3 regions of the Roseateles cavernae genome follow, and region 1 is predicted to be linked to each of the others. Evidence: predicted binding sites of a transcription regulator. Region 1 holds the regulator's gene; each other region holds the start of a gene.

Evidence for each region. Region 1 encodes sigma-54, which starts transcription at its own class of promoters, with help from an activator protein. Its sites were predicted from a motif close to TGGCANGNAANCTGCTTT; they were not measured.
Region 2: xdp1 (exosortase-dependent surface protein XDP1) is a predicted target of sigma-54. The motif match lies at 1,490-1,507, and genes of this name have one in related genera.
Region 3: ABGI63_RS01910 (PEP-CTERM sorting domain-containing protein) is a predicted target of sigma-54. The motif match lies at 3,000-3,017, and genes of this name have one in related genera.

Annotation. Positions count from the first base shown of each region.
Region 1 is NZ_JBDPLH010000001.1:1,161,562-1,167,510, reverse strand. Features, by position in the region: gene argS (arginine--tRNA ligase) at 1-1,455, shown strand, start outside; gene ABGI63_RS05540 (SPOR domain-containing protein) at 1,452-2,111, shown strand; gene ABGI63_RS05535 (thiol:disulfide interchange protein DsbA/DsbL) at 2,174-2,842, shown strand; gene lptA (lipopolysaccharide transport periplasmic protein LptA) at 2,926-3,522, shown strand; gene lptB (LPS export ABC transporter ATP-binding protein) at 3,519-4,292, shown strand; gene ABGI63_RS05520 (RNA polymerase factor sigma-54) at 4,297-5,802, shown strand; gene ABGI63_RS05515 (bifunctional diguanylate cyclase/phosphodiesterase) at 5,888-5,949, shown strand, end outside.
Region 2 is NZ_JBDPLH010000004.1:212,161-218,109, reverse strand. Features, by position in the region: gene prsT (XrtA/PEP-CTERM system TPR-repeat protein PrsT) at 1-1,396, shown strand, start outside; gene xdp1 (exosortase-dependent surface protein XDP1) at 1,556-2,419, shown strand; gene ABGI63_RS14435 (acyl-CoA dehydrogenase family protein) at 2,556-3,734, shown strand; gene ABGI63_RS14430 (acyl-CoA dehydrogenase family protein) at 3,750-4,859, shown strand; gene ABGI63_RS14425 (P1 family peptidase) at 4,877-5,845, shown strand; gene ABGI63_RS14420 (pseudouridine synthase) at 5,853-5,949, shown strand, end outside.
Region 3 is NZ_JBDPLH010000001.1:389,129-395,077, reverse strand. Features, by position in the region: gene ABGI63_RS01915 (MHFG family PEP-CTERM protein) at 70-2,211, shown strand; gene ABGI63_RS01910 (PEP-CTERM sorting domain-containing protein) at 2,305-2,955, opposite strand; gene ABGI63_RS01905 (GntR family transcriptional regulator) at 3,289-4,044, shown strand; gene ABGI63_RS01900 (ABC transporter permease) at 4,041-5,006, shown strand; gene ABGI63_RS01895 (ABC transporter permease) at 5,003-5,827, shown strand; gene ABGI63_RS01890 (ABC transporter ATP-binding protein) at 5,827-5,949, shown strand, end outside.

The DNA.
Region 1 (5,949 bases):
CCCGGCTTCATCAATATCCGCCTGAAGGCCGCCGCCAAGCAGGCCGTCGTCGCCGAGGTGCTCGGCACCGGCGCCGGTTTCGGTGCGCAGCCGGCCAATGGCCAGCATGTGATGGTCGAGTTCGTCTCGGCCAACCCGACCGGCCCCTTGCACCTGGGCCATGCGCGCCAGGCCGCGCTGGGCGATTCGATCTGCAGCCTGTTCGCGACCCAGGGCTGGGACGTCACCCGCGAGTTCTATTACAACGACGCCGGCGTGCAGATCGCGACCCTGGCCAACTCGACCCAGTGCCGCCTCAAGGGCCTGAAGCCCGGCGCTGCGGGCTGGCCCGAGTCGGCCTACAACGGTGAGTACATCCAGGACATCGCCGACGACTTCCTGGCCAGGAAGACCGTCAAGGCCGATGACCGCGAATTCACCGCCTCCGGCGACATCGAAGACCTGGACAGCATCCGCCAGTTCGCCGTCGCCTATCTGCGCCACGAGCAGGACCTGGACCTGCAGGCCTTCGGCCTGAAGTTCGACAACTACTTCCTCGAGTCCAGCCTCTATCAAACCGGCGCGGTCGAGTCCACGGTGGCCAAGCTGCTGGCCTCCGGCAAGACCTTCGAGGACGGCGGCGCGCTGTGGCTGCGCACGACCGACTACGGTGACGACAAGGACCGCGTGATGCGCAAGTCCGACGGCAGCTATACCTACTTCCTGCCCGATGTGGCCTATCACATCGACAAGTTCCAGCGCGGCTACACCAAGTGCATCAATGTGCAGGGCACCGACCACCACGGCACGATCGCCCGAGTGCGTGGCGGCCTGCAGGCCGCCGATGTCGGCATTCCGCAGGGCTTCCCCGACTATGTGCTGCACAAGATGGTGCTGGTGATGCGCGGCGGCGAGGAAGTCAAGCTGTCCAAGCGCGCGGGCTCCTATGTGACCATGCGCGACCTGATCGACTGGACCAGCCGCGACGCGGTGCGCTTCTTCCTGACCAGCCGCAAGGCCGACACCGAGTTCACCTTCGACATCGATCTGGCGCTGAAGCAGAACGACGAGAACCCGGTGTTCTATGTGCAGTACGCCCACGCCCGCATCTGCTCCATCATCCGCAACTGGGTGGCCGCCGGCGGCGACGAGAGCCTGCTCGGCACTGCCGATCTGAGCCTGCTGACGGCCCCGACCGAGGCCGCGCTGATGCTCAAGCTGGCCGACTATCCGCGCATGCTCAGCGGCGCGGCCGAGGGCCTGGCGCCGCACGATGTGGCCTTCTATCTGCGTGATCTGGCCGGCGCCTTCCACAGCTACTACGCGGCCGAACGGGTGCTGGACCAGGCGCCCGAGCTGACCCGCGCCCGCGCCGCATTGCTGGCCGCCACCCGCCAGGTGCTGCGCAATGCGCTGGCCGTGCTGGGCGTCAGCGCGCCGGAAGTGATGTCACGTGAAACTCTGGAGAATTCATGAGCCGAGCTCAAGCGCAGCGTCAGCAGCGGGGTGGATTTGTGCTGGGATTGATCGTCGGGCTCTTGCTGGGGCTGGGCGTCGCGCTCGGCGTGGCGCTCTACATCACCAAGGTGCCGATTCCCTTCATCAACAAGGTGCCGCAACGCACGGCCGACCATGACGCGCAGGAAGCCGAGCGCAACCGCAACTGGGATCCCAATGCCGCGCTGAGCCCCCGTCCGGGCGCCAAGGCGGCCAGCGGCGTGCTGAGCCCCGCCCCGGTGCCGGCGCCGGCTGTCGCGACGCCTGCACCCGCGCCCGCCAGCCCCGCGCCGGTCGCGGCCGCCGCGCCGGCCGCCAGCACCAAGCCCGTCGCGACCGCGCCGGCCACCACTCCAGCCACGGCGCCCGCCAAGGCGGCGAGTGCCGCCGCTGCCGATGCCTATCTCTACTTCGTCCAGGCCGGGGCCTACACGCGCTCCGACGATGCCGAGCAGCAGCGCGCCAAGCTGGCGATGCAGGGCTTCAGCGCCAAGGTCTATGAGCGCGAGCAGTCGGGCCGCGTGGTGTTCCGCGTGCGCATCGGACCGATGGACGGCCGCGACGAGGCCGAGGGCCTGCAGCGCAAGGTCGAGGCCGCCGGCATCGAGGCGAATCTGGTGCGCGTCCAGCGCTGAGCAGTCAACTCGCTTAGGATGCAGGCGTTATCTGTTACTGCTGCCTCGCAAAGGATTTCAGGATGAAGCGTCGTGATTTTTCTGCCCAGCTGGGCTTGTCCGGTCTGGCCCTGGCTGTGCCGGGCCTGAGTCTGGCCCAGGGCGGCCCGCAAGAGGGCAAGCATTACCAGCGCCTGGCGCAGCCGCTGCCGGGCACGCCGGGCAAGATCGAGGTGGTGGAATTCTTCTGGTACGGCTGCCCGCACTGCAATGCCTTCGAGCCGGTGGTGGCCGACTGGGTCAAGCAACTGCCCGCCGACGTCAGCTTCCGCCATGTGCATGTGGCTTTCCGTGCCAATGTGAAGCTGCACCAGCGCCTGTTCTATGCACTCGAAGCGCTGGGCAAGGAAAAAGACGTGCGCGCCCGCGTCTTTGCCGCGATGCACCGCGAGGGCAAGGCCCTTGACAGCGTCAAGGCCATGACCGAGTTCCTGACGCCGCTGGGCATCGAGGCGGACAAGTTCACCCAGGCCTACAACTCCTTCGGCGTGCAAACCAAATGCACCCAGGCCGAGAAGCTCAGCGAGGCCTACCGCATCGACGGCGTGCCGGCCCTGGGCGTCGGCGGCCGCTTCTGGACCTCGCCGGCGCTGGCCTCTGCCGGCCAGCGTGTCAGCGAGATCGAATCGGGCCAGCGCGCGCTGGCCACGGTCGACTTCCTGGTCCAGCGTCTGCGCAGCGGCAAGGCCTGACCCCGCCCGGGCCCCAATCCGGGGCTAGAATGGTCTGCAAGAACTGTGCCGCCATGAACAACAGACCTGCCCCCCTCCGATCGATGCTGCTTGCCCTGGCGCTGGCCGCCGGCGGCTGGGCGGGCTCCGCGCAGGCCGAAAAGGCCGACCGCAACAAGCCGATCAATATCGACTACGACCGCGGCGGGGTCGACTTCGTCAAGCAGCGCACCGAGTTCAGCGGCAATGTCGTGCTCAGCAAGGGCAGCATGGTGATGCGCGCGGCCCGCATGGATGTACGCGAGACCAGCGACGGCTACCAGCAGGCCTATGCCAGCGGCGAGACCGGCAAGCCGGTGACCTTCCGCCAGGCCCGCGATGTGCCGGGCGAGGCAGTCGAGGGCTCGGCCGACCAGGTCGAGTACGACAGCCGCTCCGACACCGTGCGCTTCGTCGGCAATGCCGTGGTGCGGCGCATGCGCGGCGCCACCGTGGCCGACGAGGTGGTCGGCGCGGTGATCCATTACGACAACCGTTCCGAGGTCTTCAGCATCGAGGGCGGCCAGGCCTCGCCCCACCCGGCCGGCCGTGGTCGCATGGTGCTGATGCCGCGCGCGGCGGCTTCCGAGCCGGCCGCTTCCGAGCCGGCCCTGCCGCTGCAGACCAGCCCGGGCTTGCAACAGCCGCGCAAGCCTTCATGACGGCCGCCGCCCCGGAACCCAGCGCCGCCGTCAGCCGCCTGGAGGCCGAGGGCCTGCAGAAAAGCTATGGCGTGCGCAAGGTGGTCAAGAACGTCCATCTCGATGTGCACAGCGGCGAGGTGGTTGGCCTGCTGGGCCCCAACGGCGCCGGCAAGACCACCAGCTTCTACATGATCGTCGGCCTGGTGCGCGCCGATGCCGGCGAGATCCGCATCGACGGCCAGGCCGTGCAGCGCCTGCCCATCCACCAGCGCTCGCGCCTGGGCCTGTCCTATCTGCCGCAGGAAGCCTCGATCTTCCGCAAGCTGACGGTCGAGGAAAACATCCGCGCGGTGCTGGAGTTGCAGCAGGACGAGAACGGCCGCGCCTGGTCGAGCGCCCGCATCAACGAGGCGCTCGAAAAGTTGCTGGACGAGCTGAGCATCGAGAAGCTGCGCGACAGCCCGGCGCCGGCGCTCTCCGGCGGCGAGCGCCGCCGTGTCGAGATCGCCCGTGCGCTGGCCACCCAGCCGCGCTTCATCCTGCTGGACGAACCCTTCGCCGGCGTCGACCCGATCGCGGTGCTGGAGATCCAGCGCATCATCCGCTTCCTGAAGAGCCGCGGCATCGGTGTGCTGATCACCGACCACAATGTGCGCGAGACCCTGGGCATCTGCGATCGCGCCTACATCATCAGCGAGGGCACGGTGCTGGCCGAGGGCACACCGCACGAGATCGTCGACAACGCCGACGTGCGCAAGGTCTATCTGGGCGAACATTTCCGAATGTAAGCCCATGAAGCAAAGCTTACAGGTCCGCCTCAGCCAGCATCTGGCGCTCACCCCCCAGCTGCAGCAATCGATCCGCCTGCTGCAGCTGTCGACGCTGGAGCTGAACCAGGAAGTCGAGCAGATGCTGGCCCAGAATCCGCTGCTCGAAACCGAAGAGGAATCCCCCGACGCACCGGCCGCGGCCGAGCTGCCCGAAATCCGCAAGGCCCAGGACGAGATCGGTGCCGACAGCGGCGCCGGCGAGCCCGAGACCACGCCCGAGATCCAGGCCGAGGACTTCGGCGCCACCGAGCGCGAGGACTGGGAGAACGGCACCGAGCGCGATGACTTCGACGGCATCCGCGAGCTGCCGAGCAACAGCGGCTCCGGCAGCGGCGACGAAGACGGCGAGCGCCCCGAGCAGGACTCGCCGGGCCTGAGCCTGCAGGAGCACCTGAACCAGCAGCTCGCGGGCATGATGCTGAGCCCCGAGGACCGCGCCGCGCTCTATGTGCTGATCGAGTCGCTCAACGAGGACGGCTATCTGGAGGACAGCCTCGAAGAGCTGGTCGAATCCCTCGCCGGCGATTCGGATGCCGAGGCGCGCGACGAGTTGCTGGACCGGCTGCGCTGCGCGCTCAAGTGGTTGCAAAGCCTCGAGCCGCTGGGCGTCGGTGCCCGCGACCTGCCCGAATGCCTGATCCTGCAGCTGCGCGCACGGCCGCGCAGCGAGGCCCAGGTGGTGGCCATCCTGGTGTGCAAGCAGCATCTGGAGCTGCTGGCCAGGCGCGATCTGAAGAAGCTGATGGCGCTGACCGGCGCCGACGAGGCCTTGCTGCGTGAAGCCCAGGCCCTGATCACCAGCCTCGAGCCCAAGCCGGGCCGCCAGTTCGCGCGCGGCCAGGCCCAGGCAGTGATCCCGGACGTGATCGTTCACAAGGTCGGCCGCGAGTTCCGCGTGATGCTGAACCCCGAGGTCGCACCCAAGCTGCGCATCAACGAGCTCTATGCCCAGGCGCTGCGTGCCACCCGCGGCGGCGTCAGCAACTCGCCGCTGGGCGCCCAACTGCAGGAAGCGCGCTGGTTCATCAAGAACATCCAGCAGCGCTTCGACACCATCCTTCGCGTCTCGCAAGCCATCGTCGAGCGGCAGAAGGGTTTCTTCACCCATGGCGAGCTGGCGATGAAGCCGCTGGTGCTCCGAGAAATAGCCGACGAGCTGGGCCTGCACGAGTCGACCATCTCCCGGGTGACGAATGCCAAGTACATGGCGACCCGCTTCGGCACCTTCGAGCTCAAGTACTTCTTCGGCTCCGGCCTGAACACCGAGGCCGGCGGCAATGCCTCCAGCACGGCGGTGCGCGCGCTGATCAAGCAGTTCGTCGCGGCCGAGGACGCGGCCAAGCCGCTGTCCGACAGCGCGCTGTCGAACATGCTCGAAGAGCAAGGCATCCAGGTCGCCCGCCGCACCGTCGCCAAGTACCGCGAAGCCCTGAAGATCGCGCCGGCGAATCTGCGCAAGGCCATGTGAGGCGACACAGGCGCTGCGCCTGTTGATACATATCAAGAGCGCCAAGAGGGTCAGCGGCTATCGTGCCGTTCCTGCCCTCCAGCTCATGCACAACGCCCATCTCAGCCCCCATCGCCCGGAGAGACATTTCCTGCGCCAATGGCTGGC
Region 2 (5,949 bases), on a different contig from region 1:
ATTGGTCAAGCACCACCCGAAGAGCCCCAGCGTCTGGACGCTGTCTGGCATCGCCAAGCAGCGCGCCGGTGACTTTGCCGGCGCACGCACCGCCTATCAGAAGGCCCTGAGCTTGGACGCGGAGCTGCTGGAGCCGAGATTGGGGCTGGCACGGGTGGAGCTGGCCTCGGGCAAGCTGACCGAGGCTGACGCACAACTCAAGACCTTGCTGAAGGCCGATGAGCGCAATGCCGATGTGCTCTTCGAAATGGCAACCCTATCGGAACTGAGGCGCCAGCCCGAAGACGCCTTGCGCTGGCTGGAGCGGTCGGTCGAAGGCAATGGCCCCGGCGCCTTGAAGGCCCAGCACGCACTGGTCGCCTGGCATCTGCGGGCCGGTGATGCCGCAGCCGCCTTGGCGGCCGCCAAGCGCCTGCTGGGTCGCACGCCTGACGACGTCAAGGCCCTGAACGCCTACGCCCAGGCTCAGTTCCTGGGCGGCGATATTCCCGGCATGCGCAGCACCCTGACGACGGCCGCGCGTAAGGCTGGCTTCGATAGCGGCCTGCTCTTGAGCGTGGCCGAGCTGCAAATGACGGCCAACGACCCCAATGCTGCCGTCTACACGCTGGAGAAGGTGCTGTCCACCGAGCCTCAGTCGACGCGGGCGCTGGCCATGAACTCCAGCGCCGAATTGCTGCGGGGAGATCTCGTCAAGGCCGAGAAGAGCGCCCGCCAGGTCCTGCAACTGCAGCCCCGTGCGGCGATCGGTCACAACCTGATGGCCGACATTCATATGGCCCGCGAGCAGCCCGGCCCGGCACAGGAATCCTTGCGTCGCGCCCTGGAGCTCCAGCCCAACAGCACCCATCTGCTGCGGCTGTTCCGTGTGCTCGCGGCACAAGATGGCGGCAAACCCGCGATCCAGCTTGCCGAGCAATGGCTGAAAGGCAAGCCCGGGGACCTGGTCGTGCGCAAGGCGCTGGGCGATGCCCAGGCGCGCACCGGCGACTTTGCTGCGGCGCAACGGTCTTATGAGGCGGCCTTGAAATTGAAGCCCGAAGACGCAGAAGTCTTGAACAACCTGGCCAATGTCCAGCTGCGCCTGGATCAGCCCGCGGCAGCGGTCAAGACCGCCGAAGCGGCGCTGCAGCAAGCACCGCGCAATCCGCTGGTCATTGACACGGCCGGTTGGGCTTATCACCGCCTCGGACAAAACGAGCGGGCGCTTCAGCTGCTGCGGGATGCCCGTCTGCGCGAGCCGGACAACCCCGAGATCCGCTACCACCTGGGCGTGGTGCTTGCCGCGCTGGGTCGAAAGGCAGAAGCCCGTGAGGAGCTCCAGATGGCGCTCAAGGGCTCACTCGCGGCCGACATCCGCGCCGCAGCCCTGCCGCTGCTCCAAACCCTCAAATGAGGGGGCACTTGGCTGTCAAAAAAGCTTACATTCCTGCCATGGGAAACCCAGGCATCGACGCTAAGTGCCTGTCAAACCTCAGAATCGTGTGCTTGGCCTGTTTTTTGCTCTGCGTCAGTCATGATTCTTTTTCAAGCTGATTGCGTTCCGGAGACATCTATGACGGCAAAAAAACCTCTGAAATGCCTGGCCTTGCTCGCCTTGCTTGGCGCCGGCTTTGCCGCACCGGCATTTGCAGCGGACTCCTGGACGTGGAAAGCCAGCACCTGCACGCAGACGGCGAGCGGGAGCACGGTGGCAGGCCCCAACGGCAATGTCAGCAATATCGGCAATGCCTATGGCTGCGGTGCCACCTCGGGCGCTGTTGTCAACAACGCAACCCTGACTGGCTGGTCGACCACCGGATTCAGCGGCGCGAGCAGCTCAAGCTACGACAAGGCTTCGGTGCGCAGGTATGACGGCGTCGAGTTCGGCATCGTCAATGACTACAACGAAACCAGCACTGGCGGTCAGCACTCGGTGGACAACAACACCCACACCGACTCTCTGCTGATCAAGTTCGATTCCGCAGTCGCCCTGAATGCGCTGAACATCGGCTGGCGCTACAACGACGCCGACATCACCATCCTGCGGTACGTCGGTGCCGATGCCCCGAACGTCCAGGGCAAGACCACGGCCGATATCAAGGCCGACATTCTTGACGGCAACGGCCAAGGCTGGGAATTGGTGGCCAATGTTTTTGATCTGGCCGCATCGACCAACACCAACAGTCCCAGCGCGACCTTCAACAACAATGCTGACGCCAGCAAGAACAAGAGTTCCAGCTGGTGGCTGATCAGTGCCTTCAATTCGAATCTGGGCGGAGTGGCCGGCGACGGCAACAAGGATTACTTCAAGCTGTTCTCCTTTGCTGGCGCTGGCAAGCAGGAGCCGTCGACCGGCATTCCGGAGCCAGCCTCCCTGGCATTGGCAGCAGCGGCCTTGCTGGCCCTGCGTGTGTCACGGCGCTCCTCACGAGCCTGAGTCAATCACCCAAGCACAAAGCGCCTCTTGCAGGCGCTTTGTTCGTTTTGGGTCGCCCAGCGAGGATTTGTCCCTGCCGAGACAGCTGTAAATCGAACGCTCGTGCTAAAAAGCAGCAAGTATTCGAGGAGACAGCATGGACCTGAACTTCACCCCCGAGGAACTGGCGTTCCGCTCCGAGATCCGGCAGTGGGTGGCCGAGAACCTGCCCAAGGACATCAGCCACAAGGTGCACAACGCCCTGCGGCTGTCCAAGGACGATATGCAGCGCTGGGCCAAGATTCTTGGCAAAAGGGGTTGGCATGGCTGGGCCTGGCCAAAGCAGTTCGGCGGACCGGGCTGGAATGCTGTGCAGCGCCATCTGTTCGAGGAGGAATGCGCGCTGGCCGGAGCGCCACGAGTCGTCCCCTTCGGCCCGGTGATGGTGGCGCCGGTCATCATGGCTTTCGGCTCGCCCGAGCAGCAGCAACGCCATCTGCCCGGCATCATGAGCGGCGAGGTCTGGTGGAGCCAGGGCTATAGCGAACCGGGTTCGGGGTCGGACCTGGCCTCGGTCAAATGCAGGGCAGAACGCCAGGGCGACAAATACCTCGTCAACGGCCAGAAGACCTGGACCACGCTGGGCCAGTACGGCGACTGGATCTTCTGCCTGGTGCGCACCGACACCGCAGTCAAGCCCCAGGCCGGCATCAGCTTTCTGCTGATCGACATGAAGTCGCCCGGCGTCACCGTGCGGCCCATCATCATGCTGGACGGCGAGCATGAGGTGAACGAGGTGTTTTTCGACAATGTCGAGGTGCCTGCCGAGAACCTCGTCGGCGAGGAGAACAAGGGCTGGACCTATGCCAAGTACCTGCTGGCCCACGAGCGCACCAATATCGCCGACGTGAACCGCGCCAAGCGCGAACTCGAGCGCCTCAAGCGCATCGCCAAGAGCGAAGGCATGCTCGAGGAGCAGCGCTTTCGCGACCAGATCGCGCTGCTGGAGGTCGACATCGTCGCGCTGGAGATGATGGTGCTGCGCGTGCTGTCGGCCGAGAAGAGCGGCAAGCAAAGCCTGGATGTCGCCGGCCTGCTGAAGATCCGCGGCAGCGAGATCCAGCAGCGCTATACCGAGCTGATGATGCTGGCGGCCGGGCCCTTCGCCCTGCCCTTCATCCAGGAGGCGATGGAAGCCGGCTGGCAGGGCGACCATATCGGCGCCGCCCATTGCGCGCCGCTGGCCAGCCACTACTTCAACTATCGCAAGACCACCATCTACGGCGGCTCCAACGAAGTGCAGCGCAATATCGTCGCCCAGACGGTGCTCGGCTGAAAGAAAGGACGGATCATGGATTTCGACTTCAATGAAGACCAGGAATCGCTGCGCGACGCCGTGCGCCGCTGGGTCGACAAGGACTATGACTTCGCTCGCCGCCACGCCAGCGTCAAGGCCGGCGGGTTTTCCAGGCCGGCCTGGGAAGGTCTGGTCGGCCTGGGCCTGAGCGCCCTGGCCGTGCCCGAGGCCCAGGGCGGCATGGGTTTCGGTCCGGTCGAGGCCATGGTGGTGATGGAAGAGCTGGGCCGCGGCATCGTGATGGAGCCCTATGCCCAGGCCGCGCTGATCGCGCCGGCCGTGCTCGCCCATGCACCGGCCGAGCTGCAAGCGGCCTGGCTGCCCAAGATCGCCGGCGGTGAGGCCCTGATCGTGATGGCTCATCAGGAGCGTGGCGCCCGCTACCGCTTCGACCAGCCAAGCACCCGCGCCGACGGTCTGCGCCTTTCGGGTGCCAAAAGTCTGGTGCCGGCCGGTGACCAGGCCGATGCCTTCATCGTCCCGGCGTTGAGCCAGGGGGGCCTGGCCCTCTACCTGGTCGAACGCAGCGCGGCCGGCGTCTCGACCCGCCCCTACAGTCTGCAGGACGGCTCGCGCGCCGCCGAGCTGACGCTCATCAACACACCCGCCACGCTGCTGGTCGGCCCCGAGCAGGGCCTGGCCGTGCTGGAGCAGGCCATCGATATCGGCATCGCGGCGCTGTGCGCCGAAGGCGTCGGCGCGATGGAGAAGCTGGTCGCGATCACGGCCGAGTACCTGAACACGCGCAAGCAGTTCGGCGTCGTCATCAGCAGCTTCCAGGCGCTGCGCCATCGCATGGCCGATGTGAAGATGCAGCTGGAGCTGGCGCGCTCGATGAGCTATTTCGCGACGCTGAAGCTGGGCGACGAACCTGCCTCGCGGCGCCGGGCGCTGTCGCAGGCCAAGCTGCAGCTGGGCCAATCCCTGCGCTTCGTCGGCCAGCAATGCATCCAGCTGCATGGCGGCATCGGCGTCACCGACGAGTACATCGGCAGCCACTACTTCAAGCGCCTGACGACCATGGAAATGCAGTTCGGCGACAGCCTGCACCACCTCGGCGAGGTCAGCGCCCGCATGCAGGACACGGCGGGCGTCTTCGCCTGAGGCGGGCTCGCGGCCTGATGCCCGATTCCTCGATCTGCGATGTGGCCGGCCTGATGGTCGGCCACCATACCGACCACCGCCGCCCGACCGGCTGTACGGTCTTGCTGTGCCCGCAAGGGGCCACCGCCGGCGTCGATGTGCGCGGCGCGGCACCCGGCACCCGCGAGACCGATCTGCTGGCGCCCGAGAACACGGTGGACCAGATTCATGGCCTGCTGCTGACCGGCGGCAGCGCCTTCGGCCTGGACGCCGCCGGCGGCGTGATGCGCTGGCTGGCCGAGCGCGGCCACGGCGTCGCGGTGGGACCGGCATGCGTGCCCATCGTGCCGGCCGCCGTGCTGTTTGATCTCTGGCTGGGCGATCCGGCGATCAGCCCCGATGCGGCCGCCGGCTATGCGGCCTGCGAGGCCGCCAGCTCGCGGGCGCCGGCCGAGGGCTCGGTCGGCGCCGGCACCGGTGCCACGCTGGGCAAGCTGCGCGGCATTGCACACGCGATGAAGGGCGGCATCGGCACGGCCTCGGTGACGGTCGGCGGAGTCACCGTCGGCGCCCTGGTGGTGGTCAATGCGATCGGCGACATCATCGACCCGGCCAGCGGCCAGTTGATCGCCGGCGCGCGCGGCGACGACGGCCGGCCGCTGGGCATGCTGCAGGCGATGCTGCGCGGCGAGTTGCCCGCCGTGCCGCTCAGCGGCACGGCCACCACCCTGGGCATCGTCGCGACCGATGCCAGCCTGGACAAGGCAGGCGCCAAAAAGCTGGCCCAGATGGCACACGACGGCCTGGCCCGCACGATCAACCCGGTCCACACGGTCAGCGATGGCGATGTGATCTTCTCGCTGGCAACAGGCACGACGGGCGAACGCGGCGACCTCCGCCTGCTCGGGCCGCTGGCGGCCGAAGTCACCGCCCGCGCGGTCCTGCGTGCGGTGCGGGCCGCGACCGGCCTGCCCGGCCTGCCGGCTGTGGCCGAGCTGGCCGGATAATCGGCCCATGCGTCTGTCACAAATTCTATTTTCCCAAGGCTTCGGCACCCGCCGCCTGTGCGCCGGCCTGATCTACAACGGCGAGGTCAGCGTCAACGGCGAGC
Region 3 (5,949 bases), 770 kb from region 1:
AGTTTGCGAGAGCGATGATGCGGGCCATGGAGTCCGCGCAGGTATCTCGTTCTGTACGGAGCAGCCACCATGGCGCTTACAGCAATTGCATTGGCCGCCAGTCTGGCCAGCAGCGGGACTTGTTCCTGGGACCCCGCTTCCCAGCAGGCTTTCGATGGCGATGTGGCCAGCGTGGTTGATCGCTTCCAGGATCTCTCGCCCGAGCTCCGCGCCAAGCTGCGTCAACGCATGGACCGGCAGCGCTTCGACGAGCTGGTCTGGATCCGGCGCGACGGCGTGTTCGGCGCCCAGAGCTATGGCCAGGAGCTGCAGGGCTTGCAGATGTCCGGCAACTCGGTCTGCGCCCAGCCCGATCGCTCGCAGTGGAGCGCGGCGACGGCGGAGCCGGCGCTGAGCTTTTGCGAGGCACGCCACTGCCTGCTGGTCACGCTCAATGGCCGCCATGTGCTGCGCGTGGCACGGACCGGGCTCTCGACCGAAGCGACCCTGGCCGGTCTGGACCCGCAGCAGGTGCTCAACGAACAGCCGCCGGCCGCCGGCGTGCCGCAGCATGCGCCCGGCCGCCTGATCGTCGGCGCGCGGGCCGGGCTGGCCGAGGGCGAGCTCGGCAAGATCAGCGGCCTGCATGGCGGCAAGGCGCGGCGCCTGGGGCGCAGCGATCTCTATGTCGTCGAACTGCCCGGCAATGCGTCCGAGAAGGCCGTGCAGGCCCTGCTCAGCAAGCATCCGCAGCTGCGCTTTGCCGAGCTGGACCAGCGCGTCGCGCCGGCCTTCGCCGTCAACGATCCCTATGCCGGCAGCCAGTGGCATCTTGGCAAGATCGGGGTGCCCCAGGCCTGGGACAGCAGCCAGGGGGCGGGCATCACGATTGCGGTGCTGGACTCCGGCATCGACGCCGCCCACCCTGACCTGGCCGCGCGCCTGGTGGCCGGCTGGAATGTGATCGACGGCAATTCGAACACCGCCGATGTCCATGGCCACGGCACGGCCGTCGCCGGCGCGGCGGCGGCGACGCTGAACAATGGCACCGGCGTTGCGGCCGTGGCCGGCCTGGCCCGGCTGATGCCGGTGCGCATCGCCGACGCCAATGCCTATGCCTACTGGAGCACGGTGGCTCAGGGTCTGATCTGGGCCGCCGACAACGGGGCGCGGGTGGCCAATATCAGCTATGGCGGCGTGACCGGCAGTTCCTCGGTGCGCAGCGCCGCCCAGTACATGAAGAGCAAGGGCGGCCTGGTGGTGGTGTCGGCCGGCAATACCGGCATCGAGGAAACCACCGGGGCGAGCTCCACCATGATCACGGTCTCGGCCACCGATGCCAACGACCAGCGCAGCAGCTGGTCCAGCTACGGCAGCTACGTGACCCTGGCCGCGCCCGGCCAGGACATCTGGACCACCACCCGCGGCGGTGGCTATCAGGCCTGGTGGGGCACCTCGCTGTCCAGCCCGGTGGTGGCCGGCGTGGTCGGGCTGATGATGGCGGCCAAGCCCTCGCTGGCCAGCGACCAGATTGAAAGCCTGCTCTACTCGACCGCGCTGGATCTGGGCACGGCCGGCCGCGACAAGCTCTACGGCCATGGCAGGGTCAATGCGGCGGCGGCGGTCCAGGCCAGCCTGGCGGCGCAGGCCCCGGATACCCAGGCTCCCACCGTTGCGATGGCCAGCCCGCAGGGCGGCAGCACGGTCAGCGGCCTGGTGGCGGTGGATGTCAATGCCAGCGACAACATCGGCGTCGTGCGGGTCGAGCTGCGCGCCAACGGCAGCCTGGTGGCCAGCGACACCAGCGCGCCCTATGCCTTCAGCTGGGATTCCAGCAAGGTGGCCAACGGTTCGGCAAGCCTGAGCGCCCAGGCCTTCGATGCGGCCGGCAACAGCGCTGCCTCGGCGGCGCTGACCGTCATGGTGTCGAACGCGCCGGCCGTGGCGGTGGTCGACAGCACGCCACCGGTGCTGACCATCAGCAACCCTGCCAACGGCGCCAAGGTGTCAGGCACGGTCGGTATCACGGTGCAGGCCTCCGATGACTCCGGTGCGGCCGGCATCACGCAGACCTTGGCCATCAACGGCCAGGTGGTGGCCACGGTCAAGGGTGGCGCGCTCAGCTACAGCTGGAACACCCGCAAGCTCAGGGCCGGCGCCCACAGCATCAGCGCCACTGCCAAGGACGCAGCCGGCAATACCCGCAGCGTCAGCATCCAGGTCAGCCTCTGAGGGGCACAGGGCGGGCCGGCTGAAAGCCTGCCGGCTCAGGAGTCAAAAAAACCCGCCGAAAGGCGGGTTTTTTGCATTGGCGGGTAGGGATGCTCAGTCGGGCTTGCGACGACGGCTGGCGGCCGCACCCAGCAGTGCCAGACCGGCCAAGGCCAGGCTGCCCGGCTCCGGCACGGTGGAGCCGCCACCACCGCTGCCACCACCGCCGCCGTCATCACCCTCGCGACCCCAGATCGACACATGGGAGATGGCGCCACCGTTGGGCCAGAAGCCGTCGAGGAAGATGTCCTCAATGCCGTCCCAGGCGCTGAGATCGTAGAAATAGTAGGAGGGCTCGTGCTTGCCGTCCTTGATCGCCAGATAGCAGTCCGGGCAAGCGATGCTGGCGCCGCTGAGATATTCGATCAAGGCATCGGCCGGGTCTGCAGCCGAGTTGGAGAAAGTGGTTGTGTAGCTGCTCGCAAACGTGCCGGAGTCCGAACCCAAGCCGGATCCGCCGGAGACATCCGATTTGTAGAGCAGCGACAGGGCGCCATCGGCGGCGCTCAGGCCCAGCGCCGTGTAGACGCATTCCGGCTCGCAATTCTTGGGTGGATCCACCATGACGCCGATCATGCCGACCGAGCTGGGCGTCAAGGTCAGGGTGGCCTGGGCGGGCATGCTGGCCGCTGCCAGCGCAAGACCCAGCGTGGCCAGCGCAAAGCGCGGACCTCTGAGGGCTTTGGAAAGGACCTGGGACTTCATGGCTGTTCTCCTTGGCTGGCTTTGTGCTGACTGGTGACCCAAGGTAAGCAAACTTGATGCCATTTCTCTAAGTCATTGTTTTGTAATCACTTTGTAACTTGCTCGGGCGACGCGTGTCGGAATTTGTAAAGTCAATCGACAAATATGGGAGCGGGCGACGGGCCTGCCGGACGTCAGCACGCGGATCGCTCGTCCATCATGGCCATTGGTTTTCTGGCCAACTGGGGCAAACCCCTGTCTGTACTTTGTATCCAAAGTCCAATACGCGAGCGAAGCGCCGGCCGACTCGCGTCAGAATGGCGGCTGTTGTAAGCAGAGCCAGCGGTGCGGTCGATGAATCTTGTGAGCGGTGGGGATGCCCCGGAAGCGTTTGAATGGCAGAGCCGCGTGCGCTTGGTCGACGAGGTTGCGCGGGTGCTGCGCCAGCGCATCTATACCGGCTTCTACCCGCCCGGCGAGCTGCTGCGCCAGGTGCAGCTGTCGGAAGACCTGAAGGTCAGCCGCACGCCGCTGCGCGAGGCGCTGCGCATGCTGCAGAGCGAGGGCCTGGTGGAGGCCGACGGGGTGCGCGGCGTCAGCGTCGCGCGGGCCGACCGGCGCCGGCTGCTGGATGCCTACACGATGCGCGAGATGCTGGATGGCCTGGCCGCGCGCCAGGCCGCCGAGCGCGGTGCCGAGCGCGCGCACGCGCTGCTCGATCCGATGATCGCGGCCCAGCGCCGCACTTTGGAGCCCTGGTCGCCGGCCGACTACACCCGCTTCAATGTGGACTTCCACTCGGCCATCATCGCGCTGGCCGACAACGAATTTCTCAATGCCCAGCTGGCCCTGGTGCGCAAGACCTCCCAGGTGTTTGCGCCGGCCGTGCTGATCAGCCATGAGCGCGCCGGCCCGGCCATCGAGGAGCATGAGCGCATCGTCGCGGCGATTGCCTCAGGCGATGGCGACGCCGCCGAGCGCCTGGGTCGCGCCCATATCCACGAGACGATTCTGTGCCTGAAGCGCGAGCTGCAGGGCGAGCTGCAGACCGGGCCGCGCCGCGCCGTACCGCCGGCCGTGGTCGGGCGAGCGCCGGCCGGCCGGGCATGAGTCTTTTCCTGCTCAAGCGCTTCGCGACCTTGATCGCCACGCTGCTGGCGGCCTCCTTGCTGGTGTTCGGTGTGCTGGAGGTGTTGCCCGGCAATGCGGCCCAGCTCTTGATGGGGCCGGACGCCGCGCCCGAGGCGGTGGCCGCGCTGGCCGAGAAGCTCGGCCTGAACGACAGCGCCTGGACTCGCTATGGAGCCTGGATGGTGGGGTTGCTGCTGCGCGGCGATATGGGCCTGTCTTACGCCTACAGCACGCCGGTGGCCGAGCTGATGGCCGAGCGCCTGGCGCTGACGGTGCCGCTGGCGCTGATCGCGATGGCGCTGACCACGGTGATCGCGCTGTCGGCCGGCGTCTATGCGGCCTCGCGCCACAACAAGCCCGGCGATGTCGGCACCATGGCCCTGAGCCAGCTGGGCATCGCGGTGCCGAATTTCTGGTTCGCGATCCTGCTGATCCTGCTGTTCGCGGTGCATTTGCAATGGCTGCCGGCCGGTGGCTTTCCGGGCTGGCGCGCGGAGGAGGGCGGTGGGGTCTGGCCGGCGCTGCAGGCCCTGCTGCTGCCGGCCGTCTCCCTGGCTGTGGTGCAGGCGGCCATCCTGGCCCGCATCACGCGTTCGGCGATGCTGGAGGTCTTGCGCGAGGATTTCGTCCGCAGCGCCCGCGCCAAGGGCCTGAGCCGGCGCGGCGCGCTGTGGGGCCATGCCTTGCGCAACGCGATGATTCCGGTGCTGACCGTGATGGGCCTGCAGTTCGCCAATCTGCTGGCCGGCACCATCGTGGTCGAGAACGTGTTCTATCTGCCGGGCCTGGGCCGGCTGATCTTCCAGGCCATCGCCAACCGCGACCTGATTGTCGTGCGCAATGCGGTGCTGCTGCTGGCGGCCATGGTGATCGTCGTCAACTTCGTCGTCGATGTGCTCTATGCCTGGATAGACCCGCGCATCAAGGCGGCGGATCTATGAGGCGCGCGCTGAAACACCCCAGCTTTGTTCTTGGCGCCGCGCTGACCGCGCTGCTGCTGCTGGCGGCCCTGCTGTCCCTGATCTGGACCCCCTGGCCGCCCTACGAGATCGACATCCCGGCCAAGCTGCAGGCGCCCAGCGCGGCCCACTGGCTGGGTACCGACGCGCTGGGCCGCGACATCGCCAGCCTGCTGCTGCTGGGCGCGCGCAACTCCATCCTGGTCGGCGTGATCGCGGTGGGCATCGGCTTGGGGCTGGGCACCCTGCTGGGCCTGTGGGCGGCGGCGCGGCGCGGCTGGGTCGAGGAGGCGGTGATGCGCTTCTCGGACTTCAGCTTCGCCTTCCCGGCCATCCTGCTGGCCATCATGATGACGGCGGTGTTCGGTCCCGGCATCGTCAACGCCATCACCGCGATCGGCATCCACAACATCCCGACCTTTGCCCGCATCAGCCGCGCCAGCGCCAAGGCGCAATGGGCGCGCGACTATGTGCTGGCCGCGCGGGCCTGCGGCAAGGGCGCCTGGCGCATCAGCGTCGAGCATGTGCTGCCGAACATCGCCTCGGTGCTGATCGTGCAGGCGACCATCCAGTTCGCGCTGGCGATACTGGCCGAGGCCGCGCTGTCCTATCTGGGCCTTGGCACCCAGCCGCCCGAGCCCAGCTGGGGTCGCATGCTGGCCGAGGCGCAGACGCTGATGTTCCAGGCGCCGCTGCTGGCGGTCTTTCCGGGCCTGGCCATCATGGCGGCCGTGCTGGGACTCAACCTCTTGGGCGACGGGCTGCGCGATCTGCTCGACCCCAAGCTGGCGAGGGCGCGCTGATGCTGGAAGTCAAGGACCTGCGCGTGCAGCTGCAGACCCGGCGCGGCCCGGCCGAGGCGGTGCGCGGTCTGAGCTTCGAGCTGGGGCGCGGAGAGACCCTGGGCCTGATCGGCGAATCGGGC